DNA from 4 places in the Paenibacillus oryziterrae genome. Region 3 is predicted to be linked to each of the others. Evidence: riboswitches for the same ligand, from Rfam matches in the RefSeq annotation. Region 3 holds a riboswitch; each other region holds the start of a gene.

Region 1 (7,909 bases), on a different contig from region 3:
CTGGCTGCTCAAATCACGGTGGATGGCAGACCGTACAAGACCGTGAATTTGACCAAGAAAGAGCAAGTAATCGACATCCAGACCAAATACGGGCATAATACGCTAAAGGTATTTGATTACGGGATTCAAATGGTCTCTGCGGATTGTCCGAGGAAAATATCGATGCAGATGGGTTTCAAAACGAAGCCGCATCAGCAGATTATATGTATCCCCAACCGGGTGCTGGTTGAGGTGATTAACCCTGAAGGCTCTCAGGGCGAGGATGAACTCGACGCTGTTATTTAGGATCATAGAGATGAGAACATAGGCTGACTTTCGGGGGCGATCCTGAGGTCAGCTTTTTTTTTATATAAAAATATTCCCTTTGGGCTCCTTCTGGACCATTTATCATTGATTACCGAGTTTGGGTTCTGGACGATATTGGATATGGATGTAGCATTTATCTATGACATCATGGTTTACGAGAATCACCGCAGAGCGGGGTATGGCAAGAAAATGATTCAATATATGGGGGGATTAATTCAAAAAGAGGGATTGAACAAAATGGTTCTGAATGTATTTTCGAATAACGTCGCGGCAAATGCTTTGTATGAAAGCATGGGTTTCACAGTGATTGCAGAAGAAAGCGGACAGAAAGCAATGATTAAATACTTGTAAGCTCCTATGTGGAGAAAAACGCAGCAAATCAAAGCAAATAATCGACCGGTTAAGAACGGAGCCAAAGAATGCGCCTTCATTCCTGCAGGATCGGCATTCTTTAGCTTCTTTTGCCATTGGATATGTTTTACATTGAATGGCCGCAGGCGTATGATTCAAATCAGCAACCGAATGTTATATAACTGTTCTCAAATTGCTGAATTCCGACAGTGGGAACGGGGGAACCAAACGTGAATGATAGCGTCGAAGACTGGATGCTGGAAATCACACTGGGGTGAATCTTTGCGCGGGCCGACAAACCGTCCCGACAAGGTAGGGCAATCTCGCTGCCCGAATCCGTCAGCTAACCCCGTAAGCGTTGAAGAGAGAGGATGAGCCGCCATGATCGATTAGCCGACCACGGAGAGCCCTGCCGCTTCTGTGGTCTTTTTGCTGTGGACATTTGAATGAAAGACTGTGCACACTGCAAAGAAAACGTCATTTAACAATGGGCAAATGTTAGTTTTGGGAGTCTAAAATATTAGTTTATAGCGGGAGGGCTTCTTATTGTTACAGCGTTTATTGTCTGCTTCTGGGTAGGCTTGTTGCTGCTCCTGACCAGCGGTGTTCACGGGCACGGGTTTGGGCATATCCATATGGGAGGAAGCGCGGGAGACGCGGGAGGGACGACTTTTGTACCTATTCTTCCCTTGATGGTTTTTGTTATGGCTTGGGGCGGCGCCGGTTATGTGCTGACCCGGTTCAGTGAATGGAACGGACTTTGGGTTCTGCTGATTTGTACCTTCATCGCTATTGTACTGGGCTGCCTGATGTATTATGTGCTGGCCAAGGTGATGCCCCGGTATGATGATAGTATGAAAGAATTGGATTATGATCCGGCTGGGCAGCTTGGGTATATCAGTATCCCGGCAGCAGATGGAGCAGTCGGAGAAATGAAGTACGTGCTACAAGGCACGATGCGCTCCATTGGGGTACGGGCGGAAACCGGCCAGCGGCTCTCCAAGGGAGACAGAGTTATTATTTTGAAGGTAGATAAGGGAATTGCAGCCGTAACCCTCTTCGAGCGGGAAACGGAATATGAGTGAAACAAGGGAGAGTCGAACTGAATGGTCATTATTTATTTAACCGGGGCGATTGTTGCTGTTATCCTGCTTGCGTTATTTACGATTGTGAATGCCTACAAAAAAGTTCCGCCCAATCAGGCGATGATTGTGTATGGTCTCGGCGGGAAAAGAGTGGTGCAGGGGGGCGGGACTTTCGTCATTCCCGGCTTTCAGAACAACAAGACCATCTCCATGATGCTCATGAGCTTCGATGTCATTCCCGCTCAGGCCATGTTCTCTAAGCAAGGTATTAAGCTGAACCTGGAAGCTGTGGCACAGATCAAGATAAAAAGTGAACCAACGGCCATTCTTACCGCCAGTGAGCAGTTTATCGACCGGCCTGAAGAAGACCGCGAAACGATTATTCTGCATTCCGTGGAAGGGCATTTGCGCGGTTTGATCGGACAGTTGACGGTGGAATCCATTCTGAAGACGCCCGACGAGATCAACAGTAAAATGCGGGAGACGTGCTCGGAAGACCTCGATAAAATGGGACTTGAGGTCGTCAGCTTCACCATTAAGAAAATTACGGACGACAAAGGATACATCGATAACATGGGTGTTCCAGAAATTGAGCGTATCCGCCGTGATGCCAGCATAGCCAAAGCGGAGGCGGAGCGCGACATTCAAATCAAGCAGGCTGAGGCAGAGAAGGAATCCTCGATAGCCAAAGCTAATTCTCACCAGGCTACCATTGAAGCGGAAACCGCTGCCCGGGCGAAGGAGTCGCTGTTTGAGAAGGAGCTGAACATCAAGCAGGCGGACTTTAAGCTGGAGACGGAAGTGAAGAAGGCGCAGGCGGATCTGGCATACGAGCTGCAACAGAACAAAATCAAGCAGTCGCTGGTCACCGAGCAGGTCAAAATTACGCAGATGGAGGCGGAGGCGAACCGGACCGTCCGCGAGATTGAAGTAGAGCTCAGACAGAAGGAGCTGGAAGCAACGGTTATCAAACCGGCGCAGGCGGAGAATCAGGCGACGATTATGAGAGCGGAAGCAGCCAAACAACGGCAAATCCTTGAAGCGGAGGCTGAGGCCGCCACAACCACTAAACGCGGACTGGCGACAGCAGAAGCGGAGCTTGCAAAAGGAAAGGCCAACGCGGAGATTGTTCAATTGGCAGGGGCGGCGGAAGCAGGCGCGCTTGAGAAGAAAGCGGAAGCTTACAAACAGTTCACGCAAGCTGCGCTTACAGTTGAATTTCTGAAGATTCTACCTGAACTGGCTGAGAAAATCGCTTCTCCACTGGCTAATGTAGATAAAATCACGGTGATCTCCCAGGACGGCGCATCGGCCGGGGTGAACAAAATTACCGGTGATATTGCCAAGATGATGACTCAAATACCGGAATTAACCCAAACCCTTACCGGAATGAATGTGTCAGAAGCGATCAGCGGGCTGTTTGGCAAAAATAAAGAACTGTAAGTCATGCAACTTGCGGCGGTACCTGGAGCCTGCTTCGGAACATTTTGGCAACTTACCGCTGCGTTACACACAAAAAGACAGCACCGGGCATTATGGGTTCAGTCCCATGAATCTCGGTGCTGTCTTTTGATTTCAGATTAATGCCGATAAGTCACCGTATGGTCCTTAGTCGGTGAAAATATGATTGCCTATGGAAAGATTCTGTGGACGTGACCAGATCCACTTGCTGGTAGCAGTGCTCGGATTAAAATAGTAGAGCGAATTATGCGTCGGGTCCCATCCGCGAACGGCATCGAGAGCCGCGAGATCAGCGGTACGGTTCGGAACAAGCCAATACTGGCCATCCGCTATAGCTGTAAAAGCGCCGGGCTGAAAGACGACATCCCGGATATTGTCCGGAAAAAGGCTCGATTGGATCCGGTTCATTACCACCGCGCCGACAGCTACCTGCCTCGAATAGGGTTCGCCCCGGGCTTCACTGTATATAACCTTGGCAATCATAATTGCTAACATAAAGGAGGGGGAATAAAGTGAAATCTCTCACCCTAATGCTATTGTTACTCATCGTTGCAAGCTTTGCCCTAAGTCCGTCAGCAAGTGCTTCATCTGTGTTCGAACCGGGGAGAATCTCACGGGACTTATGGTATCTTCAGCACCGGCTCAAAACTTTAGATTTCTTCACTCAGCCATTAGATGGACAGCATGGTACACAGACCAAGACAGCCGTATTTAAGTTGCAAAAGGAATACGGAATTCCAGTCGATGGACTTCCAGGAAAAACCACCTGGAACGCACTAAAGAAATATTCTCTGAACATCTACGAATTGGATATGGGGGCGGGCGGAAAGGACAACACTTACTAATTAGAAGGAAGAACGATTATCGATTAGTTATTGCTTCATAAAACAAATCAAAATGTTTGTCTTCACTGTATCTTTCGGTGATCTTAGCTTCATAGGTATAGGAGTTTCCATTGGTTTTGGTGAAAATAATGACTCGATTATTTACCGTTTTATACTGCATTTCCATGCCGTTTATCACTTTTTCATTTATATTATCTGTGATTATATCCATTTTACTTTGAGTAATCTTGAAAATATCCGTTCCTTTATAAGGTCCATATAATATTCTAATGTCACTACTGTTGTTCTTAGCTTTATTAAGTTCTCCTTTTTTATCTGTAAATAAATAAATAAAGGATTCACGATCCTGTACTAACGGATCGGACAAGATATCAATCTCTTTAACTTCAAAGCCTTTTACGTTAGGAATAACTCCACCACTATTTTCGATTTCTTTAGTTGCTTGTTTTAATCCGTTTTCTTTAGATGTGCAACCAGCAAGGCTTAGTATCACTACGAATATAAAAATTAACATTAAGAATTTCCTCATGTTTTCCTCCTTTTTGTTAATTTAATGTTTTACGAATAACATTAAACATAAATTAAGATATGATTTATTTATAATTGAAATACACTTATTTTTGTTCGGAATGTATCAGGCCCGAATAGAATGAGCCTGATACGAAAAATTATTTTACTGACTCAATAAACTCAATAATTTTTTCGTTAGAAGTATTTTTAGCAATTATGAAATGACTTAATCCACCCTTAAACCAACTATATGCAATATAACCTTGTTCGGGAATACTCTTAAATTGACCATGTACACCATTTATAAGGATATCTTTAGCATCTTCATCCATGATTACAATTTCCATTTTCTTTGTTGTGTAATCTATCCAACTTGTGTTGTCCGTTGTATTTCTGTAACGGATAGTTACTTCTTTGAATTTTTCAACATCAACTTTAGCTCTAACATTTTCATTAAGTATCGTTGTTGGTTCGTTATATATAATACTTTCTTGATAAAAATTTGTTGGAAGCTTTGATGGAAGCTGTAATTCAGTATTTCCAAAAACCTCTTTTGCCTCGTTAGCATTCAATACTTTAGCAGAACTAGTAACTGAATGACCCGATACAAACTTCTCTCCATTATTGGAAGGAGAAGCTAATGTTGTACCTATTATCCCTGTAAGGGCAAGAATTGAGATAAGAGTAATTAAATATCTTTTCAAAAAAAACATCTCCTTCTTAACGATTTGTGTAAGCAATTCTATCATATCTAACATTAGATTGACTTCCATCTATACCATAAGAATCAGCATAAACCGTCATCTCACTGTAGAGACTGCCCATGTTAGCTGTATAGTTTGTAGGAACACTTTTAGTAGTTGTTATACTTTGGGCATACCAGTCTAAATATCGTTTATCTCTAAGATCGACGATTTTATATACTCCAAACTGCGCACCAGATGGACTGCTTGTTCCCGATGATGTTCTAACTTGAGAAAAGTAAACAGTTGTTGGCGTATTACTATTTCCTTGTACAGATTCACTCCTCCAGTACCTATAAGTTAATCCACTATAATTAGATCCACTATTGATAACTTCATAGGTTGATGGAAAACTGTCGGGATAAAAAATACCTTGTAAATCAGCAAAAGCGTTACTACTATACATCACCACTGAAATCAGGAATGCAGTTACTAATGCACATGAATAAGATATTAAGTTCTTAAATCGAAATTCTTTTTTGATAAAATTCAGCATATATTGCCCTCCTAATATTAAATATTTCAAATTACTTGCCTTCATCCTCTTTTTTCAATATTTACCTTAAAATATAAATATTACTATATATTGAATGAAATAAGTGTCGAATGGTGGAATAGATAGTTGCCAAATCTTCGCCAAATTACGACATTATTCTCTGAAATCTGAAAGCAGAAAAAAAGCTGACTTTCGGATATGCTCCGGTTGCCAGCTTGTTGTTTATTAAGAGAGTTATAGCCGTTGTTAGTCGGTGAAAATATGATTCCCAATGCTAAGATTCTGCGGGCGGGACCAGATCCACTTGCTGGTTGCGGTACTCGGATTAAAATAGTAGAGCGAATTATGCGTCGGGTCCCATCCCCGAACGGCATCGAGAGCCGCGAGATACGCAGTACGGTTCGGAACAAGCCAGTACTGGCCATCCGCTATAGCTGTAAATGCGCCGGGTTGAAAGACGACATCACGGATATTATCCGGAAAAAGGCTCGATTGGATACGGTTCATTACCACCGCGCCGACCGCTACCTGTCCGGTATAGGGTTCGCCCCGGGCTTCACTGTATATGACTTTAGCCATGATATCCATTTCGTAGATGTTCAGGGAATATTTCTTTAGTGCTTTCCAAGTCGATGTTCCTGTAATTCCATCGGCTGGAACTCCGTATTCCTGTTGAAACTTAAATACGGCTGTCTTGGTCTGTGTACCATACTGTCCATCTAATGGCTGAGTGAAGAAACCTAAAGTTTTGAGACGGTACTGAAGATCCCATACATCTCCTGAGCTGCTCCCGGGTTTGAGTACAGATGCAGCACTTGCTGACGGACTTAGGGCAAAGCTTGTAACGATGAGTAACAATAGCATTAGGATGAGAGTTTTTACTTTATTCATAGCCCCCTCCTTTATGTTAGCAATTATAAAGGGGGCAGGAAGAAGGGACAACACTCACATATTGGAAGAAAGCTTTTCTTTATTCGTAAATTTCAGTGATTCCTGTATTGATAAAATCCGGAACAGGCTCACCCTGAGCCGCCTTCAGCAGGGTGTTAATAATGAATTCTCCCCAGTGCTGCTCGTTCTGGGAGATGATTCCGGTGATCTGTCCGTTTCTCAAGGATTCCTGTACCGAACTGGTTAATCCCAGTGCGACATTAAATCGCTTTAGTCCCTTCGCCTTCCATACGAGTACAGAGCTGGACCCCGATATGAAGTCCAGACTGATCAAGGCACTGAAATGAGGATGTGCGTCGATCATCTCTTCCAGCTGATTCATGGCGCCTTCTTCGCTGCCATCATTGCTGCGGATATCAAGCACATCAATTGCTGTATGCTGGGCCAGGTAATCCTGCAGCCCGGCTAATCTCTGGCTTAGTCCCAGCATATGGGGCATGCCGGACTCGACAATGACCATGCCTTTGCTGCCCAGAAGCTGGTCCACGGCTTGGCCGATGATGCTTCCCGTCTTGTAATTATCTGCACCGATAAAGGATAAGCGCCGGCTGCCGGGTGAATCGGATTCAAAACAAACGACCGGGATTCCATTACCCAGGGCTTTGTTAATGACTTGGACAAGAGCCTCTGAGTCTACCGGATCGATCGCAATGCCGTCCACACCTCTTTTGATCATCATCTCCATAATCCGGATTTGCTGTTCGAGATTGGCCTCGTCCGGCGCCTGAACAAGCAGATTAATCTGATGTCCGGCAGCAGCGGCTTCCGCATTCCTCGTGATCATTTCATAGGTAGAATCTACCATGGGATAGATGATGCCGAAAGTAAGCGGAGGCCCATCAGGCTGTGGCGAGTGGGAGGGTACAGGGGTATCGTTCTGCCCCTGCACCCTCTGATTACGGGTTCCCGTGCAGCCGCTGAGTATTAGCCCGGTGGTCAGCAGTAGAACAAGGAATCGCCTGGCGATTCGTATTCGGCAGGTCACTAACGTATCCCTCCGTTCCTTCCGACACCGGCCTTCTCTTCCGGGCGGTCTTGTCTGCGGTATTCCATCGGCGTCATGCCTGTTACTTTCTTGAAGAGATTCGAGAAGTAGTGCTGGTCGTTATATCCCACCCGGAAGGCGATCTCAAACGTTTTGTAGCGGGTCGTCTTCAGCAG
Region 2 (7,909 bases), on a different contig from region 3:
AGTTTATTCACATGGTCGGCAAGTATCTTCCATCCCCGCCGAGCTTCGCTGTCAATCCACATCTCACATGCGGTTAATCCGGCATAATATTGCCCTTCCGGGGCACGGTCGACTGCTACCCAGACAACCCACACCTGCCTTCCGTCCGGTACGTCTTCCCGGTTCGTAGAGAACCTGATTCCTTTCTCTACCTTGCTCTTAGCGTGCATTGCACCAATATCAATGACTGCCTCTCCGCCGTCAATAATGACAGGAGATACATTGTTAAGGTCTATAGAGCCTGCACCAAACCCTTTATGTTTGCTCTTGGCATTTACAATATTGAGGGCAATTTGTTTCTTACCCTCCGGCTGTACGTTATCCATGCTGCACGTCCTTTCTCCTGCGAATAATTTAATTTTAGCTAATAATACGGCGAATGCAAACATATACATCCCGTAGATGCTTGTCAACGGGAGGAATCACAGTATGAAGCCACGATCTATACACTCAAAAATCATCTTCGGGACACTGGCCGCCGCCCTGTGTCTGCTGGCGGGGGGAATATGGCTGTTCTCGGGTCACAGCCCTGCTGCGGTTGACACCCTTGTTCCAAAAGGGGCCAAGTCCCCTGCCGTCCTCCGCCCGGATAAACCCTTAACCGAAGCCCTTCCGGAGAGCACGCCGGTTCCGGCAGCCAAACCCCTGAGTCAACGTGTTGTCGAATATCACATCGACGTGAAGCTTGCACCGGAGACTCGAACACTTGAGGCTTCTGAGACCGTAACCTGGACCCATCCAGGTACTAAACCGGTAAATGATTTATATTTCCATCTGTATCCCAACGCCTTTGCTTCGATGGAGACCACCTTTATGCGAGAATCCGGCGGGAAGCTTCGCGGCGATACCATGCCCACAGACGGCTTTGGGGGCATGTCCCTAAGCGATCTGCGGACGACAGAAGGTGTCTCTTTGCTACAAAGGGTGCAGTACGTACAGCCGGATGACGGAAACTCCAAAGACAGCACCCTCATCAAGGTCCATCTTCCCGAGCCGGTGGCCGGGGGAGAGAGCATTACACTAAAACTTCAGTTCGAGGTCAAGCTGCCAAGGATATTTGCCCGTATGGGTACGGCAGGCGATTTTGTTATGGCCGGGCAGTGGTTTCCAAAACTTAGTGTCTACGAGCCCGCCGGCGTCGGCTCCGTCCGCGAAGAAGGCTGGAATCTTCATCAGTACCATGGTACTTCCGAATTTTACAGCGATTTTGGCATCTATAATGTAACGATCTCCGTTCCTTCCGAATACACCGTAGCCGCAACCGGCTTTCCGGTAAAAAGCCCGAAAATCAGCAAAAGTGTCAAAACATATCAGTTCTATGCTGACGATGTGCATGATTTCGCATGGGCCGCTTCCCCCGACTTCGTGGTAGCAGAGCAGGCTTTTTCCGTACCAGGGGTTCCAGGTGTACGAATCAAGCTCTATCTGGACCCGTTGCACAAGGATTTACAGGAGCGTTATTTCCAGGCCGCCAAAGCAGCACTCACCTATTTTAGTAAGTGGTATGGATCTTATCCCTACTCCACTTTATCCATCGTCGTACCTCCAACAAACGGAAATGGGGCGGGAGGTATGGAATATCCGACTTTGATTACGGCCTTTGGAGCCAGCAGCACTACACCGGATACTTCTCTGGAACGGACGGTGATTCATGAGATCGGACATCAATATTTCTATGGAATGGTTGCGAGCAATGAATTCGAGGAGGCTTGGCTGGACGAGAGCTTCACATCATACGCAGAAGACAGACTAATGGAAAAGGAATACGGAATTACGGCTAATCTGCCGCTACAGGCAAGTCTCGTACAGCAGCCGGAGCCGCTGAATCAGGAGACCTGGAGATATCACGGAACAAGCTCATACACTCAGAACGTATACATACGCGGCAAGCTCGTGCTTAAAGATATCGAACGGAGAATCGGTACTAAGGCCATGGACAGCATTCTGTCTTCCTATGCCCGTAAATACCGTTTCCGTCATCCGTCCACCGGCGATTTCCAGAAGGTCGTTGAGAAGGTCACCGGGAAGTCCTGGAAGGAATATTTTGATCTTTATGTATATGGCGGCGGCACTCCTGACTTCTCCGTAGAGGATATTTACTCCGTCCGCCAAAAAAGTGATGTACCTCAATCACCATCCCTTTATGAATCGAAAGTAAAACTGGTGAACAAGGGGGCTCACTATCCTGGCGTTACGGTTAAATTCACCTTTACCGACGGCCATACGACTCAGGAGGTTTGGGACGGGCAAGGCACTGAAACCACATTAAAACTGCTCTACAGTTCTCCTCTTCTCTCGGCGGAGATTGACCCTCAGCACGCTGTCCTCCTTGAAAATAAGCATCTTAACAATTTTAGATTGGCCGAGCTTAAACCTGATACGGTGTCCCGCTGGACGCTGAGTGTTACTAAGCTGGTCGAAACCGTGCTTGCAACTCTGTCCTGGTGAGGTGAATGACCATGAGAATATCAATAAGCCGCGGCTTTAAGAGCATGAAAGAGCAAATATACATCCTGATACTGCTCTTCATATACCGGTTGCTCTGGGGGTATTTCCTGTATGGTTTTATTAGGGATGCCATAGTACCAGTTCTACTGAGATACCCGAATGAACAAGCCGGCGGCAGCGGAATAGGCAGACTGCAATTCTTCATCGAAGGCCAATACAGTCTAGCTGGAGACCCTGGCGTCCAGAAATGGCTTTGGCTGCTGCTTGGTATCACCGTTCTAAGACTGCTTATATCTCCCTTTATCCGGGCAGGACTGATCCACGAACTGCACCAGGAGAGCAAGGGTGAGCGCGGACTCTTCTTTTTCCCTGGAATGAAGCTGTTCGGTCTGCCTATAATGATCTTTAGTCTAATCGAATGGATTCTTGCCCTAATACCTCTATATTGGCTGGCTCCCATTCTGTACAAACTGCTACTCTCTTCCTACCTTGACCACAAGCTTCTATTACAGGCAGTCCCTTATACCGCCGCATGGCTCGTTTATATTTATTTTATCCGCTTATGCCTGCTTTATATGCAGTTTGGCTACACCGGACGAACAGGAATGTTCTCCTCTCTGCTGCTGTGTCTGCGCCATATCATTCCAGCCTCTGGAATCTCCCTGCTTCTAGGAGCAGGCGGATTTCTGGTACTTCTACTATGTAGCATAACCAGCGTATTCTGTCCCGGGCTCCCTGCAATTCTGATCCGGCAACTCTCCCCACTGCCATCCACCTTCTTCAAAATGTGGGGGCTGTCGGCACAATATCATCTATGGGATAGCAAAAATTCCCTTAAATAAACAGCATCCCCATTGCACATATTTAAAGAGTCCTTGCTCACAATAAGAGCAGAGACTCTTTTTCTTAACAATCTGTTAAACCATTTGCAAAACTGTAAATCCTTTGTTACAATGATGCCTGTAACGATGGTAACAATTTTGTAATCTTTTCAGTAAATTCGTAACCTTTTCGTTCAAATCGAATTGAATCTCTACTGTTGTTGTCACGATCATGTTGTACGCGGTGCACAAAACGCCAAATTCCTTGCACCAGGAAGTGGGGGAACCATATTTTGGGTGAATTGATCTCGTTTCGGAGTGATCATAGGGAGTCTTCCACCGAACCCTTAAGCTAACCTCGCAGGCATTAGGAGGAATACTTCTTTGAAAAGTCATAAGTTTACAAAGAAATGCACCACTCTTGCTTTAGGGATTGTGATGGCATTCACTTTGGGGTCCGGCAGCGCATTTGCTGATTCCAAGATGGATACCGTTATTTCCAAAACCCTCGGAACGACCTATAAAACCGGAGGCATGAGCACCACCGGATTTGACTGTTCGGGATTTACTAAATATGTCTTCCAAAGATTAGGTCTTACCCTGCCTAGAACCTCAAAAGCCCAATTCAAAGTAGGGACCACCGTGTCCCGCAGCAATCTGCGTTCCGGAGATCTCTTATTCTTTAACACATTGGGTAATGGTGTATCCCATGTCGGCATTTATGTCGGAAACGGAAAGTTCGCCCAATCCTCTTCTTCACGTGGTGTAACCATTAGCTCACTGAGTCAGGCATACTGGGCCAATCGCTACATTGGCGCTAAACGAGTCATGAGCACAACCGCTTATAAGTCCGTAGCTTATGATTGAACCTAGACAGCAACCTAATATTTGAGCTTTTTTGACCTCCGGGAACTGATTATTGCCGTAATCATTTTCCGGATTTTTTGTTTCCTTATTCTACCTTTTACACGCTTCCAACAAATTTGAAACATCCTGCCGATGTAAAAATTAATAAATTGCAACAATTTTGCGACAATCCAGGGTTTTTAGGTATCTTTTTCTCTTAAATCACTCATAAATTTCGCAATACTATGTTATAAGTGATTGCCAATTGCTGCTCTGTTTGTTACAATAATCGCAGTGAGTTTATAGTAACATTTTTGTAATTATTGTCTTGTCCTTTACGAACGTTTTGTCATGTTTCTTGGAAATCTTGATTTAACAGTAAGTGCCGAGTTTCCTTAATCAAACAAGGAAAACGGGGGAACCACTTTGGGTGAATTGACCTCCTATTCGCAGAGGGGTCATAGGGGACCTTCAACCGAACCCTTAAGCTAACCTCGTAGGCATCTGGAAGGGGTTTACGTATTTTGAAGAAGAAGTTGGCTGCAGCTGTACTCAGTTTCTCAGTACTTCTTACCGCAATTGGAGCAGGAAGCGCTTTCGCCGATTCCAAGATGGATTCCGTAATTGATAAAGCTATCGGAACTAAATACGTTTCCGGCGGCGTAACCACAAACGGATTTGATTGCTCCGGCTTTACCATGTACGTATTTGACAAGATTGGTATTGATCTGCCGCATCAATCAGGCTCCCAATACCAAATGGGCACCGCAGTATCCCGGAGTGAGCTTAAAGAAGGAGATTTGCTCTTCTTCAATACATCCGGTAGAGGCGTATCCCATGTCGGCATTTATGTCGGCGACGGTAAATTCGCACATGCTTCATCCTCGCGTGGTGTAACCATCAGTTCACTGAGCGACAGCTACTACGTCAACCGCTACGTTGGCGCCAAACGAATCATGAGCAAGACCGCATATGCTAAAGTCGCTACTGATTCCGAAGACAACGATGATGTGCAATAATTAATTTCAAATAAGCCTTCTTCCACGGTTTTTGCCGAAACCTGGGAGGGGGCTTATTTATTTTGTCCTTACCTATTTTTTACCCCTCTCACCATTTACCAAACTCCATATCTACCGTTAAAACGTATTTCCTTAAAATATTTTAGGTATTTATCTGGTTTTGTTCTCCTATAAAGTTTTTGAGTCGATTCCAGACCTTTTTGTATATAATTAAGTATAGATAGTTACCATTAAAGGAGGTCTCTGACCTTATGATCAGTTCCCCGGTAACCTTTCGTGTCGTACCCATGGAAATCAATCACGCCGAAGCTATAAGCAAGTGGGTTTATAAGCCCCCCTATAACATTTATGACTGGCTGCCTTGGGATCAGATGCAAGCACTCGGTGTTGAATTTGGCGATCCTACAATCCGCGAAGAACAATATGTCTCTGTAGTGAATGAGCAGAACGAGCTCTGCGGCTTCGCCCAGTACTTCCCTATGGAAGGGGTCATTCGTTTGGGAATAGGCATGGAGCCTGAGTTATGCGGTCACGGCCTGGGCAAATCATTTATGGATGCAATCGTCATCGGAGCACGCATCCGTTATCCGAAGTACGAGATTGATCTTGAGGTACTGACCTGGAACCAGAGAGCTATCCGGACTTACCGCAAAAGCGGATTTACGATTACTGATACCTATGAGCGCAGAACTCCGACCGGAATGAAGCCCTTCTACTGCATGGTCTATGATAAATAACACTTTGACGAAATGGAATTTGAACTTTTTCACAATATCTGTTCGTTTTTTTGCCACAAATGCTATGATACCACTTCACCTTCCGTTATAATGGAGGAAGCAGCTTACATAGAAGGGACGAATGGGGATGCAAAAATGGATCATGAGCGGTTTGTTTTTCGCCGCCTGCGCCTTTGCGGTAGTACTAATGTTCACTCTTCCAGGCAAAGAACAGGTTGCGGAGCAGAATAACCCCACCATGCCGGTAGTTCAACTGGACGCAACACAAGCAGAAGCCACTGTAAAGTTAAATTGCATCACCTGCCATGGTGATCAGCTCCAGGGAGGCGTCGGTCCGAGTCTTCAGAATGAAGGCAGTTCGCATGATGCCGAGCAGATCTACAGCATAGTTACCAAAGGCCGGGGCCAAATGCCTTCCTTTAAAGAAAAGCTTGCGCCGGAAGAAATCGCCAACGTCGCCATGTGGCTATCGGAGAAAAAGTAAACCCTTTTTCGTCAAGTCCCGCTAGATCGGCCTTTATTTATTGTATATCCAAACCTAAATACGCCTGTACGGACGAAAGCTTAGGCTCCTTCCGCACAGGCGTATTTTTTATGATCAGATATCCCATGGTGTTATGCGCATACAACATTTACAGCTATCATCTCACCTTGTCAAAGGCTTCGTTAAATTCATGGGCTTCCCGGATATCCAGTGCGGTGATGCCCTTCTCACTGGCCGTTGTAAGGCGCAGAGTTACATTCTTATAGTCAATAGCTATGGCAGGATGATGATTGAATGCCTCGGAGATGGCTGCTACTTCGTCCACAAAAGCGATTCCCTTCATAAATTCATTAAACATGTATTTACGAACAATGGTATCCTCCTCCAGCTTCCAGCCTTCCAGCTTGCCTACCTGCTCACGCAGTTCTTGTTCGGTTAATACCACTTGTTGTCTCCTCCCTTGTAAAAGGCCGCAGCGAGCTTCCTGCTTCCTATGACTTGCCTGTATTTTAAACAAAACATCCCTTAGCTTCTTAGTCCAAGGGATGCGCCGGAATCATGGCATTTTCAGTTAAATGTATTCATAATTCCCGGCAATCATGACCTTAGGTTAAGTCGATTTTACCATGTCCCGCAGACTGCGGGCAAATTACCAGAAAAGCACAATCTGCCTTACACTAAAGCTACAGAGGCTAAATCTTCTTCCCCTGCCAGAACGTTGATCCGGTGTGACTCCTTGTCATAAATGACCGCACCGCTTCCCACCTGGATCACAGGCTCCTCACCCAGTGCAAAGAATAAGTCTTCTGCAAGCGCCTCCCATACCTCAAGCTTAGAGTCCAGGGGCAGCTCAAGCCACTCCTCCGGCTCCATTTCAAAAAATAAATACCCGTCGGAAATGCGGCCCACCGCTTCCGTCAATTCACGCAAAATATCTGCATAATCTCTACCATGCTTTACACCCACGACTATCACTCCGTTTTCTTCACTAATGGATAAATAACTTACTTATTCATTATAGCCGAAAAAATGACTTCACAAAAAAGGGAATCCTGTCGATAAATAAATAAGAATATACATTAGTTGTTACCGGGCAGGTGTCCCGCCGCCGTTCAAGGATGATAAAGCGGCATCGCCGGATCACTTCTTAAAACTCATGGACGAGGTGCATAAATGGAAATTTCAACAATTATTGGTTTAATTCTCAGCGTAATTGCGGTTGGTGTGGGGATGGTGCTCAAAGGAGCTCCTATTCATTCCCTACTGACACCGGCAGCTTACGTCATTATTATCGTGGGTACGGCTGCATCACTCTTCATGGCTTTTCCGTTTCAAGAAATGATGAAATTCCCTAAGTTAATCAAAATTATGTTTATTGCTCCGAAAATGATTAAAAAGACCGAACTGATCAGCATGTTTATGGAATGGGCATCCGTTACCCGGCGTGAAGGTCTGCTGGCTTTGGAATCCAAGGTGGATGAGATTGAAGATGCATTCCTCCGTAATGGTATGCGG
Region 3 (7,909 bases):
GCAGGACCCGGACACAGTTGTACCTGCAGATACAGAAGCTCTTCTGGCCGACGGTGAAAGAATCGGTGAAGTGGTTGGGGAAGGTTATGATAATCTGGCCCGGCTCTATCATGAAGGCTTTCATATTTGCAATGTGTATTTCGGGCATTTGCGTACGGAAGGCGATTGTCTCTTCTGTCTGTCTTTTCTTAATAAATAAGGATACTCAGCCGTAGGAGAAACTCGCCTACGGTTTTTTTTGAAGTAAAAGAGTCTGTAGGTTGCAACATGTAATGTAATGAAGTATAAGTTTTAGGATTAGGAGAATAAATGAATGAAGCCAATAAACGATGTAACGGTACCTTTACTTCCATCCGAGCGGATTGACGATCTGTTGACCCATGATTTAAGAATCATCCAAAGCGACGAGGTATTCAGCTTCTCTATGGATGCTGTGTTACTGGCGCGCTTCGCTAGTGTTCCGCCGCGTGGACGTGTGCTTGATCTTTGTACCGGTAACGGAGTGATTCCGATGCTGTTGACCACCCGTACACGCGCAGAGATTGAAGGAATAGAAATTCAACCACGCCTTGCGGACATGGCCCGCCGGAGTGTTGCACTGAACGGACTTCAGGAGCGGGTAGTAATTCACGAAGGGGATCTGCGGGAGCTGCATACGGTGCAAGGACATGGTGTATATGATGCGATAACAGTGAATCCGCCCTATATGCCGCTTAACGGCAGCGATCTTAAGCTGAATACCCATCAGGCGATGGCACGCCATGAGATTGGGTGTACTTTAGAGGAGGTTATTCAGGCATGTGTCCGTCTGGTCCGCACCGGAGGCAAAGTGAGCATGGTGCATAAACCTCAAAGGCTGGTGGATATTATGAGTCTGATGCGCCAATACAGACTGGAGCCGAAGATTATCCGCTTTGTACATCCGCGTGCCCATCTCGAAGCTAACATGGTGTTAATTGAAGCAGCGCGTGACGGTAAGCCCGAGGTCCGGGTACAACCGCCGCTGATTGTATATAATGAAGAGAATCAGTATTGCCAAGAGATCATGGATATTTATTACGGTGCTAAAGAAGGTAGATCATGACATTTACAAGACAAAGCAGCTTTCAAAATAATGGTGATGGATTTAAGCGCGAAGGCGCCGGTTCACTGTATCTGGTGGCCACCCCCATCGGCAACCTGGAGGACATGACGTTCCGGGCGATCCGGATGTTAAAAGAGTGCGATATTATCGCCGCCGAGGATACACGTCAGACCCGTAAATTGCTGAGCCATTTCGAAATTACCCCTTCCCTTCTGTTCAGTTATCATGAGCATAACAAGGAGGCCAGTGGCCCCGAATTAATCCGATATATAATAGAAGGTAAAAATTTAGCCCTCGTCAGCGATGCCGGATTACCCGCTATTTCCGACCCCGGATCCGAGCTCGTTGCACTTGCTATACAAGAGGGAATACCAGTCATTCCTGTCCCCGGAGCGAACGCAGCTTTATCAGCTTTAATCGCCTCCGGACTGCCGACTACGACCTTTACCTTCGCCGGATTTCTGCCCCGTGAGCGTAAAGACATCCGGACTACACTTGCAGCTCTTCGTTCTGTTCCGGGAACCCTCCTCTTCTATGAGTCACCCCACCGGGTCGCTAAGACCCTCGTGCATTTGGAGGAGGCCTTCGGCAACCGCCGCATCACTCTGGCCCGCGAACTGACAAAGCGGTATGAGGAATTCGTACGCGGTACCATCCAGGAGTGCAGCGAATGGCTTGCCGAGCATCCCCCGTTAGGCGAATATGTAATTGTCGTCGAGGGCGAAAGCAAGGAAGAGGCCGAAAGTGCCAGCTCCGCCTGGTGGCGCGAGCTTAGTATCGAGGAGCATGTCGCCCATTACGAGAACGCGGATATGCCCCGTAAAGAAGCGATGAAGAAGGCCGCTTCTGACCGAGGTGTCCCGAAGAGGGATATTTACAACGCCCTCCTGTCCCAAGATTAACTCCACAGTATAAAAGGGTAATATTATTACACACTGTAAAAATTTTAGTAGGATCGGTTTTGAAGCATTTGCAAATCCCGAAGGGAGAGCCCATCTTTCCCGTTCTGCGTTTCGATCTCGGTTCTGCGTCTCAGGCTTTCGGTTCTCTTTTTCGGTTCTTTTTCTCGAATTCCGGGTTCTTGTTCTCGAATTCCCGGTTCTCTGTTTCTGTTTCTGGTTTTTGGTTTTCAGTGTTTAGGCAGTTAGGCGATTCCCACAGGGAGAGCCACGAGTGTGCGGAGAAGCGCACGAGCGCTTGTGCCCACAGCAGGAGGAACGACTGCGATGTGACCAATGTTCGCATGAAAGGTTCTGAGGGCGCTCCCGTAAGGGAAGCCCGAGAGGAACCGCTCCACCGCCACCCCCGCTCTTCTGCGCGCACTCAAGGTAACAGACGAAAATTCCGGGTGTCCAGAGGGCGGGAGCCCTTGGGGCCCTCCCTAGAGGGAGGGTTTGGGAGGGTGAAAAAGTTTGGGAGGGTGAAAAAAGGTTAAAAAATACCCCCCGCAATTCGCGGAGGGTCAAGGAGATATTAAAAGGTTAGAATTAACAATTAGATAAGTTTTATTATATACTATCCGCCTTAATTTGTCACAGGGGTAGGGATTGCGGAAATACATTCATGACAAACAATTTTACCTTTGAAATAAGTAACATTCTCAGCATTTCCACAGAAAATGCAGGCAGGCTCGTATTTTTTAAGCATGATCCGCTCACCGTCTACGTAAATTTCGAGCGCATCTTTTTCACCAATACTTAGGGTGCGACGCAATTCAATTGGAATAACAACCCGTCCCAGTTCGTCCACTTTTCTTACAATACCTGTTGATTTCATCATACAAATGTTGCTCCTCTCAAAAACATCAAAATGATTAGTATAATCAAAAATAGTAAAGTGTCATTATTCGACATTGTTCTCTGTTTTATGATATTTATAATACCAACCATTCCCAAAACAGTCAACCTATTTTTCCTTAAATTAAAGTTTTTTAATCAATTTAGTAAAGAAATTATTGATAAATACGCAAATTGTTCAAATTAAATGGTATAATTTAGGGAAATAATTTGGAAATCCTTAATTCGTCATCATTCGACAACAAAAGACATTTGACGCTAAAATGCAAAGATATATTGTTTTTTTCGAAATACAAGAAGGTATAGTCTCTACATGATAAACTTTATCCTTGTATTTTTACGAGTAATGGTACCGTCCCATTAAGGACGCTGCAGCCGTTTCTTCTTATCAAAATATAAAAAGGAGTTGATCTTATGAAGCAGCCACTTACGGAAGAAAAGGTGTTTAAAGACCCCGTTCATAATTACATACATGTTCAAGATACGACCATATGGCGATTGATCAACACTAAAGAGTTTCAACGTCTGCGCCGGATCAGGCAGCTTGGAACCTCCTACCTTACGTTTCATGGCGCGGAGCACAGCAGGTTCTCCCATTCATTGGGTGTTTATGAAATTACGCGCCGAATCATCTCCCAATTCGAAAGAAGCGGATACGGAGATTGGATGCCTGAAGAGGGACTACTCACCCTGTGTGCCGCATTACTTCATGATCTGGGTCATGGACCCTTCTCTCATTCTATTGAAGAAGCTTTCGAAATGAATCACGAGGACTGGACCTGCCGGATTATTCTGGAGGATACTGAAATCACAGAGATTTTGCGTGAAGTGGAGGAAGATTTCCCGCAAAAAGTGGCCTCGGTTATTTCCAAAACGTATGAACATGCTATTGTTGTCAATTTGGTATCCAGTCCGCTGGATGCAGATCGCATGGATTACCTTCTTAGGGATGCTTATTACACTGGGGTTAATTATGGAACGATCGACATTGATCGAATCCTGCGCGTGCTGCGCCCTTATAACGGAAGAGTGGTTGTTAAAGAATCGGGGATGCATGCGATTGAAGATTATTTGATGTCTAGATACCAGATGTATTGGCAGGTTTATTTCCATCCGGTGACGCGAAGCTCCGAGATTATTTTGCGCCAAATTTTCCGCAGGGCGAAAGAGCTGTTCCAGGGTCAATTTCCTTTCCGTTTTATGATTGAGCCTTTGAGTGATTTATTTGGCGGAGAGGTAACTGTTGAGCAATATTTACAGCTGGATGAAGCATTGGTACAAACCGCGTTTATGCAATGGACAATGGAAGAAGATGAGTTGTTAAGCGATCTATGCAATCGATTTATACATCGAAAACTGTATAAATATGTAGAAATGGAGAGCTTAGATTTGGAGACAATTGATGAAATCCGCCGAAGTTTTTCCGGTGTCGGCCTTCATCCCGAGTATGCTCTGGAGGTTGATTTTCCAACAGATTTGCCCTATGATGTGTTCCGTCCGGGTGAAGGGTTCGACAAGAAGCAAATCCTGCTTCTGGACCGCGAGGACCGTCTGCGGGAAATCTCTGAGGTATCGGATATTGTCCGTTCCATCAGCGGGATTCACCGGGGCCGATATCACCTCTATTTCCCTGCAGACCAGTTGGAAAAAGTACGTGATCAACTGCCTTTATCCATCGCCCAGATATTTGCTAAAGCATGAAAAAACTAACTCTATAACCTTATAAATAAAGCTTGGAAGGGGAACGAAAATGCTTCTTTTTGACACACATACACACCTGGATGCTCCGGAATTTGACGAAGATCGTGAAGCTGTAATTGCACATGCCGTCGAAGCCGGAGTCAGCAAAATGATCAACATCGGTTTTAACCGCGAAACGATTCCAACTACGATGAAACTTGCCGAAACCTATGATTATATTTATGCAGCCGTCGGTTGGCATCCAGTCGACGCTATCGATATGCTGCCAGGGGACCTCGACTGGATTGCTTCCCTCTGCAGTCATGAAAAGGTGGTCGCCATCGGTGAAATCGGACTGGATTATCATTGGGACAAGTCGCCAAAGGATGTTCAACAGCGCGTGTTCCGTCAGCAAATCGGTCTTGCCCGCGAGCTGGGTATGCCCATTTCGATTCATAATCGTGATGCCCATGAAGATATCGTGAAGATACTGCGTGAAGAGAAGGCAAATGAAATCGGCGGAGTGATGCATTCTTTCTCTGGAAGCTGGGAAACGGCTAAAATGTGTCTCGATTTAGGTTTTCATTTGTCCTTCGGGGGACCGATCACGTTCAAGAATGCCAGAGTGCCCAAAGAGGTACTTGCACAGACACCTTTAGACCGGATTTTGATTGAAACGGATTCCCCATATTTGACACCACACCCATTTCGCGGCAAGCGTAATGAGAGTGCTAATGTGAAGCTGGTAGCCCAGGCAGCAGGGGAAATAAAAGGGATAAGCTGGGAGGAAATGGCTCAAATTACGTATGCGAACGCACTGGAACGATTTGGGATTGTGTGAAAACGGGAGTAAAACAGGTGAAAAAAAGAGTATAGACGATATATTAAACTTTTTTAACACATAAACGGCCGATTATTACAATATTTTAATCATTTTTTTACGTAAACGTGCTTGAAGTGAACTTTACAACCTGCATCAAAACAGGATATTATCTTTTCAGTGCAATGAGCTGTTGATATTTGTAAACGGCCATTGATTCATGAATCGTCTCGCTGAGTCTCCGTATGGAGAACGGGGGAACCAATAATGGTTAGCCGCATCCTATCACGTACATAGAGTACACATTGAGAAGTGCCGCAAACATTATTCGATTTCTTCACGTGGTCTTTGGGGTGAATTTGAGGGCAACCGCCGTGAGCGGGTGACCTGAGATAGGGCGTCTCTCTTTCGTCCGAACCCGACAGCTAACCCCGTAAGCGCAAGTAAGAGAGGAAACCTCGTGCATGAGCCGTGTTTTTTTGAAGCTCGGAAAGCCACGAAAGAGTCCTCACAGTACTCTTTTTCAGGCTTTTTTTTGTTTTGAATAAAGCGGTCACCTCCGACATACTGTTATACGACAGGAGTGGGAGAAGCTATGCCGGGCAGGCGATCCATGAGCAGGAGACGCAATCTGAAGTAAGGCGTGTCCTGTGACAATCTCAAACTAGTTTTCGTCAGAACAGATACAGTCAGCTTTGTTAAGCATGTAGACGACGGGACTATGTAAGGAGGATGGAGAAAATGGGCGTATTCCAACCAGAGGCAACCCATGATTCACAATCATCCAGCAGGTCTTACGCAATACGGTGGGAACAAGTGAATTTGCGCGTACTTTCACTTGCAGGCGTGATTTCAATCGCTGTCGCGCTGTTAATTCTGCTGTACGTACACGGTCAAAGCAGCAAACAAATCAGTTTAGTCATAGACGGACAAGTGCAGAAGTTCGAAACCCGGGAATCGCTGCTAAGCGAGATGCTAGCGAAAGAACAAATTATTGTGCAGCCGTACGATGAAATATCCATAAGCCCCAGTGATACGCTACAGGACGGCGACCGTGTTGTCATCACCCGTGCCAGGCCCTTTAGTTTAACGGCGGACGGAACAACACAAACCATGTACACAACTGAAGGCACCATAGGAGAAGCCATCGATAAACTCGGCATCGAACTACAGAGCTATGACAAGATCTTCCCTTCGATAGACACCACTATAGCCGCCAATATGGAAATCAAGGTCATCCGAATCAACAAGCAAATGGTTGAGCGGACCGAAAGCCTTCCGTTCCGTATTATCAAGACCGCGGACCCCACCTTAGCCAAGGGAACAGTTAAAGTAACGCAAGCAGGCGTACCAGGCGTAATGATCCAGCACATTGAGAAGACTTACCAAGATGGTGAGCTGGTATCTATGCGAATGATAGGTAAGGAAGTACAGACAGTTACCAAAGATAAGGTAATTGCCGTTGGTACCAAAGTGATTCCTAAGCCCGTTGTTGTTGCAAAAACCACCCAAAAAACCAAATCCGTCACAACCAAAGAGAACGGCAATAACGTCACGAGCAAAGCAGGCGTTGACTTCGAGTATAAGAAAATAATTAAAAACGTCTCGATGACTGCCTATTCTTCGGAAGAACCGGGTATTGGAACACGTACCGCCTCCGGAACACGCGTAACGGAAGGCCGGACGATTGCAGTTGATCCTGATGTAATTCCCATGGGATGGTGGGTTTATATCGAGGGACTTGGTTTCCGCCGTGCTGAAGACACTGGTGGCGCCATCAATGGCAATAAAATCGATGTCTACTATGAATCACTCAGTCACGCACGTAATTTTGGACGTAAATCCCGTACCGTCTATGTCATTGGTCCGGTGAAGCCTGAACTGAATTAATGTTCTATTTTGCAAATCAGCTTTTAATAAGCTATAGTGATGAGAGCAGAATATGGAAAAGTCCATGAACTTTCAGAGCTGTCGCTCAGCACTTATACAATTCTTTAGCCAAAGAAGAGGGGCAGATCCTCTTCTTTTTGCGTTTTCCGTATTTACCTGAAAGGAAGATTGTCAATGATTAAGGAAATAATAGTTGTTGAAGGCAGAAGTGACACTGTGGCCGTCAAACGGGCTGTACAGGCCGATACCATCGAGACTGGAGGATCGGCGGTGAACAGCAGAATCATTGCTAAAATTGCCCTCGCGATGGAGCGGCGCGGTGTGATTATACTGACTGACCCTGACCATGCAGGGGAACGTATCCGCAAGATCGTTGCTGCAAAAGTGCCGGGATGCAAGCATGCGTTTATTCCGGAGAAAGATGCTACCCGTAAAGGGGATATCGGAGTGGAGAACGCTTCGCCTGAAGCGATCCGCCATGCCTTGGCACATGTTCACACGGCATACGATGAAGCAGAGCCGGTGATTGGGATTGAGGATTTAATGGCAGCGGGTATGCTGGTGCACCCGGAAGCCGCAGAAAGAAGAATGGCCCTCGGCAATCTGCTGGGGATTGGATATTGTAACGGCAAACAGCTG
Region 4 (7,909 bases), on a different contig from region 3:
CCCCAATGCAAATAAACCATTAAGATCTGGAGGAAGCTCAGAAACGATATAGACGATCGGCAGCAAGACAAAGAAGCAGTGCGCTAATTTTTTATTCAGGAGTTGCGATATCCCCAAAGAGGCACCATAAAAGGCAATGCAAAATGTACAAAAGATCTGCATGATCCAAATCGCCAGCATCATCGACTCAAAACGCTCGAACATAAAATATCTCACTTCAAAACTGCGGATCAGATCTATATATGGCCATGTCCTAGTAACCACACCATCGATGGAAAATGCGCCAATCGTCATAACGACAGCTATGATATAGAATAACATGACAATACTTGTACCAATAGTAATTACCTTCACCGCCTTCTTCGGCTTATCCATAAAGGCAACCAGAAATATCATGGCATCCCCTGCCGTATATGTCAGGGCGGTTGGTTTAATGGCTTTCCACACCGGACTTAGCCCTTCTCCAAGCACAGGCCGCAGATTATCAAGTTCGAATACCTCCAGGCTCAGCAGACCGCCTCCGAGAAAAATTGTCCATGTAATCGGAACGATGAGCCTGCACATCCCCGCTATGGCATTGATCCCTCCCATACATAAATAAAGCGCCACCCACAAGAATATAGAAGCTATCGCCCAATGCGGTGTTCCATCCAGCAGAAAGTAAGAGGTTACCTCCTGTACAGAACGTATTTCAAAACCGGCAATGCACAGAAAGTATCCGGCAATCAATACGCCAATTACGAACCCAAGCGGTTTGCCAACAATCCTGCGGATGTATTGATAAAGCGTCTGACCTGGAAACCGCTGGCTGAGCTTCACAATGATAATGCCTGCCAGCATGGATATCACACCGCCCAGGATTACGGATATCCATACATCCGGTGTCTTGGAAACTTCAACAGTCGTCCGGGGAAGTGTAAGGACTCCTGCCGCAAGCACATAATTTACCATCATTATGGTTGCCTGCATCGTCGTAATCCGGTCCTTCACCTTTGAGCCCAATTCTCCTAACCTCCTTCCGTTTGCGTGGTCACCCTTTCCTGATCGGGTCTTTCGGTTTTAACAATGTCGGCCGGCCTTTCAGGAGCTGATAAGGCATTCGGATGATGAAATCCTTCCAATCGCTCATCCGGTACGGCACAGACAGGCTCAGATAAGGCACACCGAAGCTCTTTAGTTTCAGCAAATGGCTGCTTAGCAGAAGAAAGAAGAGCACAACTCCGTATAGTCCGAATACCCCAGCGAAGAACATCGCAATAAACCGCAGCATGCGGAGCGTGATCCCGGCACTGTAGGAAGGGATCGCGAAGGAAGAAATCGCCGTAACCGCAACGACGATGACCAGAATCGGGCTGACAATTCCCGCTTCAACCGCAGCCTGACCGATAATTAGGCCACCAACAATCCCCATCGCGGGACCAATCGGTTTCGGAAGGCGCAAGCCCGACTCCCGCAGTATTTCTATCGCTACCTCCAGAATCAGCGCCTCTACCAGCGATGGAAAGGGCACGCCCTGGCGGCTTCCGACAATCGAGAATGCCAGCTTGGTAGGAATCATCCCGGGATGAAAAGAAAGGAATGAAATATACAGGGCAGGTGCAAACAGTGCAATGATCGCTGCCATAAAACGAAGTATGCGAATCAGCGAACCGACAAGCCAGCGGTCATAATAATCCTCCGGAGATTGCAGCAACATCCCGAAGGTAACCGGTACAATCAGCGCAAAGGGACTGCCGTCGAGGAGCAGAGCCACACGCCCTTCCAGCAGCGCTGCCATCACTCGATCAGGACGTTCAGTATTCTGAACCTGCTGGAAGAAGCTGAGATAGTTATCTTCGATCAGTTGCTCCAGATATCCCGACTCCAGAACATCGTCTATATCCACCGTCCGGATTCTGCGTTTGATCTCTTCCACAAGCTCTTCGCTGGCAATGTCCCTGATATAGGTCATCACCAGTTCCTTCTGAACCCTTCTGCCGACAGTAAAAGAGATCATAGCAAGCTCCGTTTGCTGTCCCAGCCTTCTAAGCATTGCTGTATTGTCACTTAATGTCTCGTTGAATCCGATTCGTGGCCCGCGCAGAAGCGCTTCGGATACCGGCTCCTCCACCCCTCTTGTTTTCCCCTTGGATGTTCCCAGCACGATTGCCTCAGGCACTCCCTCCACCAGCAAGACAACAGAGCCGAATAATACCTTTTGCAGCGACATCCGAGGATCTCCTGTGCATTCTATTTCTGCGGACAGAACGATTTGATGGGCAATAATGTCCTTTAATTCTTCCCCCTCAGGCACATGCTCAAAGCTGTCGAAAGGACGTACCGCGTTCATTAAAGGCCTAATCACATTTTGGTCTATTCCCATCTTGTCTGTAAGTCCGTCGACAAACATCAGCACAGCTCTAAGATTCAGGCTTCCGATCCGCAGTTCCCTCATGTTGACATCGGACATATCCGCACTAAGCTCTTTAAATAGTAGTAGATTGTTCTCAAAGTCTCCGGTATACACGAGCGGGCTGTTACTCTGATCTGAGGCAGAACTTGTCTCCTTACTGCTGCCGGACTTCTGCGAGGAAGCATGGATAGGTTGCCCCTGTGCACCAGCGTTGTCTCCACGCGGAACCCCTCCCCCTATTGCCCCTTCAGCCCTGCTTCCCCTTCCGCTTGTCTGTCCCTCTTTGGTCCGGATCCAGGCGGTTAACAGCGTTATTGAAAAAGGTACGCAGAAGATCACGAAAGCCGTAAGCAGCTCGCTCCAGCTGGGAATGAATTCTTTGAACATGTTCCACAAAATTAACGCCCCCTCTTCTCCGTAACCCTATTTTGACCGAAGCTGGATAATTCATGCACTGGCACCAGTATTCCTTCATACAAAAAAATAGAACAACCAGAAGTTTCTGGCTGTCCTATTCATGCGAAAGAGTCAGATCCGCCCTATTTCTTACTCTGGATCACTACAGCAATCCGGCTGCCCACAGCCCGCCTCTATGGATCATCCGGCGGAACGGTTCTGCTGAGAACGAAGGCAAGTGATGACCCGGCATCAGATAAACTACACGCCCCAATCCAAACTCATGGCACCATGCGGCTTGCCTCATTTCCCCTTCATGCGGGTATTCCGCAAGGACCGTTGTTTGGAACCGCGGCTGACTCTCAAAATAATACGGCTCCTCATCGATGACAAAATCCTCTACCCCCTGCATGATCGGATGCTCCGGCTCCTTGATGGAAATGGACAGGGCCGTATATTCCGGATGATGGGTGAAATATGCTCCGAGCAGCGTTCCCAGCTCCTGATTCCGCTGCATCGAGATACCGTTATGTATAACCAGCAGTCCGCCGCCAGCTGCTACATACGAGAGTAATCCTGCTACCTGCTCCTGTGTAAGGAGATGATCCGTAAAATCGGTGTAGGATATAACAAGCTTATTTTCAGCGAGCGAATCGTCTTTCAGCCTATTCAAATCCTCTGAGCAGGTTAGCTCCAGATCGCCATTAAAAATAGTCTCCAGTTCACGATCCACTCCGGCAAAATGGTGATACTTAACCTCCGAGTAGGTCCCCAGGGCAAGCGCCTTTAATTTCATGGGTTTCAACACCTTTCCAGCATTTATATGACTCTAGCGCAGTATATTCCTACCAAGGCCAAGCATTTCCGTCGATATCGATATAAGCAGGCTCTTCTCCGGCGTACTTCCGGTAATCCTGCACAAGGGCCATGATTTTGTTCGCCGATTCTTCAGGCGGTGTGTGTGCTTCTTCATTTTTTTGGCCGCTCATATAGGTCTGCATCCACCCCGGATGGAATACCATAACCTGACCGCCAAGCTCCTTAAGATGGTTATGCAGCAGGGAGGATTGCATATTAAGAGCCGCCTTAGACATACAGTACCCATACATATTGGTCCGTTTATTACGGGAGATACTGCCAGCTTCCGAAGAAATATTGACGATCAGCTTACTGTCTCCCTGCAGCAAAAGCCCCATCAGCGCATTGCTCACCCGAAGTGAACCCAGCGTATTCACATTGTAAATCTCAGCCATAGCCTCATCGTCCATGTCAACGAGCATGGTGGCATCGTCAACCTTTTTGATAATTCCGGCATTATTAATAATTATGTCTACATGCCGGGTCGCGGCGGCAATCATCCGCGCAGCCTGCCTAACACTATCCTTGCTGCCGATATCCAGCGGAACCAGCGTCAACTGCCCGGGGTACTCCTCTTGAAGTCTTTGCAAAAATTCAGCATCCGGCATGTACTGTCCGGCAAATACGGCGTATTTGTTCTCCAGCAGCCACTGCACAAGATACAGGCCGAGGCCTCTATCGGCACCGGTAACACAAGCGACTTTGTTCATATCCATGGAACACTCCTTAACCCTGCGAAATGAAATGTATGCGTTTACTTACATCTCCCTCACCTTAGCATGGGTCATTTGTTTTTTCAACGCTTATTCAAAACACGAGAGAAAACGCTAACATTACGCAAAAATTAACGAGCGTACTCTCCCTTATACCGGCCGCCGCCTGAATTGGTGTTCCTGCGTCTGAAAGTCATTCTTTCCGCTTTTTACAAAAAAGGGTATTCAGGAGTATTATTCGTATGAAGATTAACACAGCAGCACACACGCTGAATTCCCGCCTAGCGGGAAACGGGGGAACCATCCGGCCACCGGCCGACTGGGGTGAATCCGAAAGAGACTTCCATCGTCTCTAAGTAGGTAGGGCGACTCTCACCGCCCGAATCCGACAGCTAACCTCGTAAGCGTAAGGAGAGAGACCCTTGATCCGCCCGGCGATTGGTGTCAGGTTGTATTTCAGCCTGAACATGAACAAAACCGCTGGCAGAGGCCTCCTCTGTCCAGCGGTTTTTGTGCTGTCTGTATATCATATCAAGATATCCGGAAAGGATCGTGAATTTCATGCAAGACCCTCTGCCTGCCATCTGTCCTGTTTCGAGCAAATTTCAGGATTACGTGAGCCAGCTCTCGAGCAGGATCTACAGCCTAAGCACTCTGCTACTTGAACATACGGCCCAAGCGGAGCATATAACCATCGCAACCTTCAAAGAACTTTACGAGTTGAACAGCCGTAAGCCTATAACCGATCAGACTGTATTTTTTACTGCTGCATTCCAAAGTTGTATCCGCCTGTGTGCCGAACAGAAATCCCATCTTATATCCGGCTCCTCCCGGGAAGGAAAGCTTCAAGAGGATCAGGCAATAAAAGCACTATGGTACGGTCTCCGGCTACCTATGCCAGAAATCAGTCTGATCCTTGAGATAAGTGTTCCCGAGCTGAAGTCACGGCTAAGAGGGCTGCGGGAGCAGATGGCCGGACTGAAAGATTCCTCCAAGCCTGCCTGCATGAACACAGCATAATCCCATCTACGTCACCTCAATATGAGCAGTTCGGACGGGGCTCCTCCTTAACGGTATGAGCCTCCTTCATTACATTGCCAGGCGGTTTAGCGTTTGCCTGAGCTGCTCTTCATGAACTTCCAGACCGCTATGCAGCAACCGGTAAGCCCAGCGCCGAGCATGATGGTCTGTACAGCGCCGAGGACAACTGATTTCTCCGAATGAACCAGCGTGCTGAGCAGAATCAGCAGAAAAGATACGGCAAGCAGCGCAGGTGTCTGATATTTCTTGTTCATTAATGTATAAATCCCTTCTAAACATCGTTTAGGACTATTGTATCTCAACTAGAGCGTTATGCCAAAAAATTTAAAGTAATATCAAAACGATATTTATCTCCTCATTTCACACTCTATCTTTTACCATTCTCCAGATCCCACAAACAAATAAGTAATTATTTTTACATCATATACAAAAATATCCACTTCATGTATTATTGTAGCATTGGTAGTGGCCACTTCCATAAATATCATAAAACGGAAGGGAAGTTTCTATTAAATGCTGAAAAAACTCCTGAAACTAGCAACAATTACGGCTTTAACTGCAGCAATATTTCCAACGGGTGCTTTTGCAGATACCAACAAAGATTTATTCTCCTTTACTGGCGAGACTTATCTAAATATGCCAGCAACTGAATACGGAGGGCCTACAACGAAATCCCAGCTTCATGTTTCAGACTTCAAGCTTAACAACCACAAAATTTCTATTACCGGATCAGTTACATATAACGGTAAAGAACTTCCGTTAACACTGGAAGGCAGATTAACAAATACCCGAATAAAAAAGGATAATCGCTCTGTCGTAATTATTGATACTGTTTCAGGAGAATTTGATGTTCTTCATGTAGCGATTGATGCGAACGTGGAGGAAGGCATTACTTTCACCAAAGGCTTGGAAGGGCGTTCAATAATATCCATTTATCTGCAACATAAGAACACTCGTGAAATCTCATTCTTTGATATTGATGCAAGTGAACTTGGTGAGAATAATAAGAATGTGCTCCTTGATGAAGTAAAGCACTTCGAGGCGCAAACCAAATTAAAAAGTGACATCCTTAAGCCTGAAAAACGTCAATTTTTTAGTGCGAATGATAAAACCGGCGCCGAAAAGGAACAACTTGATGCAAATGCGGTTAACTCCTCCGACTACTGGTTCAGAAACGTGTTCGCTCCTATTTCCAGTGATATGAAGAGCCTAGCCACTACAAGTTCCCTTTCGTATTATCAAGTAGTCGGTTATAAAGACACCGATTACTATTATGTAAACGAATACACTGGTAATCAGCCGGGAATGTACATCGATGAAGTTCTTCAGTGGGACTACTACATTAATCATCCTGCTCCAACCGAATTTTATGGCACGCTTAAAATCGTTAGTGAATACACCGATTCAAATTATGATGCTTATGACGACCCTACATGGGCTCCTTTAACATTAGGAAAATCAGATAATCCAATTTTCCTAACTTTCTCCTTTAACGGGTCCGGAACATCCTCCAACCCTTGGGGTGACACGGTAGGTGTAGTTCAGCTTACAGCAAGCGCAACATCCGATGTGTTGGGCTCACCGAAAGGTCTGATTAAACAATTAGTAAGAAAAAAACCGAACTGGGTCAACGTGCTTTGGGAATTACCCGATCTACTTCTTAATAGTAGCGGCGGTACGCTAAATGGTAACGAAATTACGATCAGCCCATCGAGCGGTGATTCAAATAAGGCATTCGGAGCATATCTGGAAGATCGGCGTATGGGTACTCCAAACCAATACTTTACGATCAAACAGAAGTTGGAATACAGAACATCCTCTCAAACAAGAACCATGGGCTTCCAGGCTAAGTTCCCTGTATACACAAGAAATGGATTTGGTGTTTATAACTCTTTAATTGGTTCGAGAGATTTGAAGAAATCAATCTCATATCAGTTCTAATACCGTTTGAGAGAAAGCCCTCTTAGAGGGCTTTCTCTCATTAATAGGAGCCCAAAGACTATGAAAATAAAGTCTGTTATTGTAACCTCAGCTATGGTTGCCGCATCCTGTTTCTATATTGCTTACTCCCTAATCACTACTGAGAATCCAACCAAATTAACAACCCTGCTTTTAAATTTAAATTATTTAAGTAAGGATGCTGCATTAGACAGATCGAACGATTTTATTATGACAAATCTAAAGGAGCTAGATGGACATATACATTCAATTTCTGTCGTGGATCAGCATTTTTATTTAGCTCAATCCGGATTTGAACATATCTTCGATAAAAAAACGGATACCGCAGATTTCCTTCAAATCAACTACCGGATTGATGCTGACAAGTTTACAAATGTTACATTTTTCCTAAGGCTTGAACACCCCGGAACAAATCAGGAGAAAAGAATCGCCTGGGGAGGGAATGATCAATTCTCAAGTTTATTAAGTGCTAGCACCGGTCTACCCTCACTTCCTCCGGGCAAAGCACCAGGAAACAATTAATACTCTCCGAAAAGTGTATCCCCTACAT

Evidence for each region. A riboswitch is a leader RNA that binds a small molecule or an ion and turns the genes downstream of it on or off. The one in region 3 is predicted to bind cyclic di-AMP.
Region 1: linked by a shared signal. The riboswitch ahead of ACAN55_RS15495 (NfeD family membrane protein) and the one ahead of ACAN55_RS20275 (resuscitation-promoting factor) in region 3 are both predicted to bind cyclic di-AMP.
Region 2: linked by a shared signal. The riboswitch ahead of ACAN55_RS21090 (C40 family peptidase) and the one ahead of ACAN55_RS20275 (resuscitation-promoting factor) in region 3 are both predicted to bind cyclic di-AMP.
Region 4: linked by a shared signal. The riboswitch ahead of ACAN55_RS02870 (hypothetical protein) and the one ahead of ACAN55_RS20275 (resuscitation-promoting factor) in region 3 are both predicted to bind cyclic di-AMP.

The regions. Positions count from the first base shown of each region.
Region 1 covers NZ_JBGJZO010000014.1:46,847-54,755, forward strand. Annotated here, with positions in the region: gene ACAN55_RS15485 (NusG domain II-containing protein) at 1-285, shown strand, start outside; gene ACAN55_RS15490 (GNAT family N-acetyltransferase) at 391-657, shown strand; cyclic di-AMP (ydaO/yuaA leader) riboswitch at 842-1,030, shown strand; gene ACAN55_RS15495 (NfeD family membrane protein) at 1,203-1,742, shown strand; gene ACAN55_RS15500 (flotillin family protein) at 1,764-3,185, shown strand; partial or broken gene ACAN55_RS15505 (cell wall hydrolase) at 3,351-3,686, opposite strand; gene ACAN55_RS15510 (peptidoglycan-binding domain-containing protein) at 3,716-4,048, shown strand; gene ACAN55_RS15515 (hypothetical protein) at 4,065-4,577, opposite strand; gene ACAN55_RS15520 (hypothetical protein) at 4,717-5,262, opposite strand; gene ACAN55_RS15525 (hypothetical protein) at 5,279-5,797, opposite strand; gene sleB (spore cortex-lytic enzyme) at 6,044-6,688, opposite strand; gene ACAN55_RS15535 (sugar ABC transporter substrate-binding protein) at 6,768-7,733, opposite strand; gene ACAN55_RS15540 (response regulator) at 7,733-7,909, opposite strand, start outside.
Region 2 covers NZ_JBGJZO010000028.1:16,502-24,410, reverse strand. Annotated here, with positions in the region: gene ACAN55_RS21110 (YwhD family protein) at 1-365, opposite strand, end outside; gene ACAN55_RS21105 (M1 family metallopeptidase) at 469-2,487, shown strand; gene ACAN55_RS21100 (hypothetical protein) at 2,499-3,329, shown strand; cyclic di-AMP (ydaO/yuaA leader) riboswitch at 3,553-3,690, shown strand; gene ACAN55_RS21095 (C40 family peptidase) at 3,747-4,175, shown strand; cyclic di-AMP (ydaO/yuaA leader) riboswitch at 4,528-4,672, shown strand; gene ACAN55_RS21090 (C40 family peptidase) at 4,679-5,173, shown strand; gene ACAN55_RS21085 (GNAT family N-acetyltransferase) at 5,425-5,910, shown strand; gene ACAN55_RS21080 (c-type cytochrome) at 6,038-6,394, shown strand; gene ACAN55_RS21075 (4a-hydroxytetrahydrobiopterin dehydratase) at 6,552-6,839, opposite strand; gene ACAN55_RS21070 (hypothetical protein) at 7,067-7,360, opposite strand; gene motA (flagellar motor stator protein MotA) at 7,568-7,909, shown strand, end outside.
Region 3 covers NZ_JBGJZO010000025.1:46,851-54,759, reverse strand. Annotated here, with positions in the region: gene ACAN55_RS20310 (initiation-control protein YabA) at 1-199, shown strand, start outside; gene ACAN55_RS20305 (tRNA1(Val) (adenine(37)-N6)-methyltransferase) at 314-1,084, shown strand; gene rsmI (16S rRNA (cytidine(1402)-2'-O)-methyltransferase) at 1,081-1,986, shown strand; gene ACAN55_RS20295 (hypothetical protein) at 2,229-2,411, opposite strand; gene ACAN55_RS20290 (AbrB/MazE/SpoVT family DNA-binding domain-containing protein) at 2,609-2,863, opposite strand; gene ACAN55_RS20285 (HD domain-containing protein) at 3,295-4,581, shown strand; gene ACAN55_RS20280 (TatD family hydrolase) at 4,631-5,401, shown strand; cyclic di-AMP (ydaO/yuaA leader) riboswitch at 5,602-5,835, shown strand; gene ACAN55_RS20275 (resuscitation-promoting factor) at 6,122-7,270, shown strand; gene rnmV (ribonuclease M5) at 7,445-7,909, shown strand, end outside.
Region 4 covers NZ_JBGJZO010000002.1:102,236-110,144, forward strand. Annotated here, with positions in the region: gene ACAN55_RS02850 (GerAB/ArcD/ProY family transporter) at 1-969, opposite strand, end outside; gene ACAN55_RS02855 (spore germination protein) at 1,031-2,788, opposite strand; gene ACAN55_RS02860 (ThuA domain-containing protein) at 2,952-3,584, opposite strand; gene ACAN55_RS02865 (SDR family NAD(P)-dependent oxidoreductase) at 3,634-4,356, opposite strand; cyclic di-AMP (ydaO/yuaA leader) riboswitch at 4,617-4,780, shown strand; gene ACAN55_RS02870 (hypothetical protein) at 4,912-5,379, shown strand; gene ACAN55_RS02875 (hypothetical protein) at 5,466-5,654, opposite strand; gene ACAN55_RS02880 (hypothetical protein) at 5,914-7,341, shown strand; gene ACAN55_RS02885 (hypothetical protein) at 7,402-7,881, shown strand.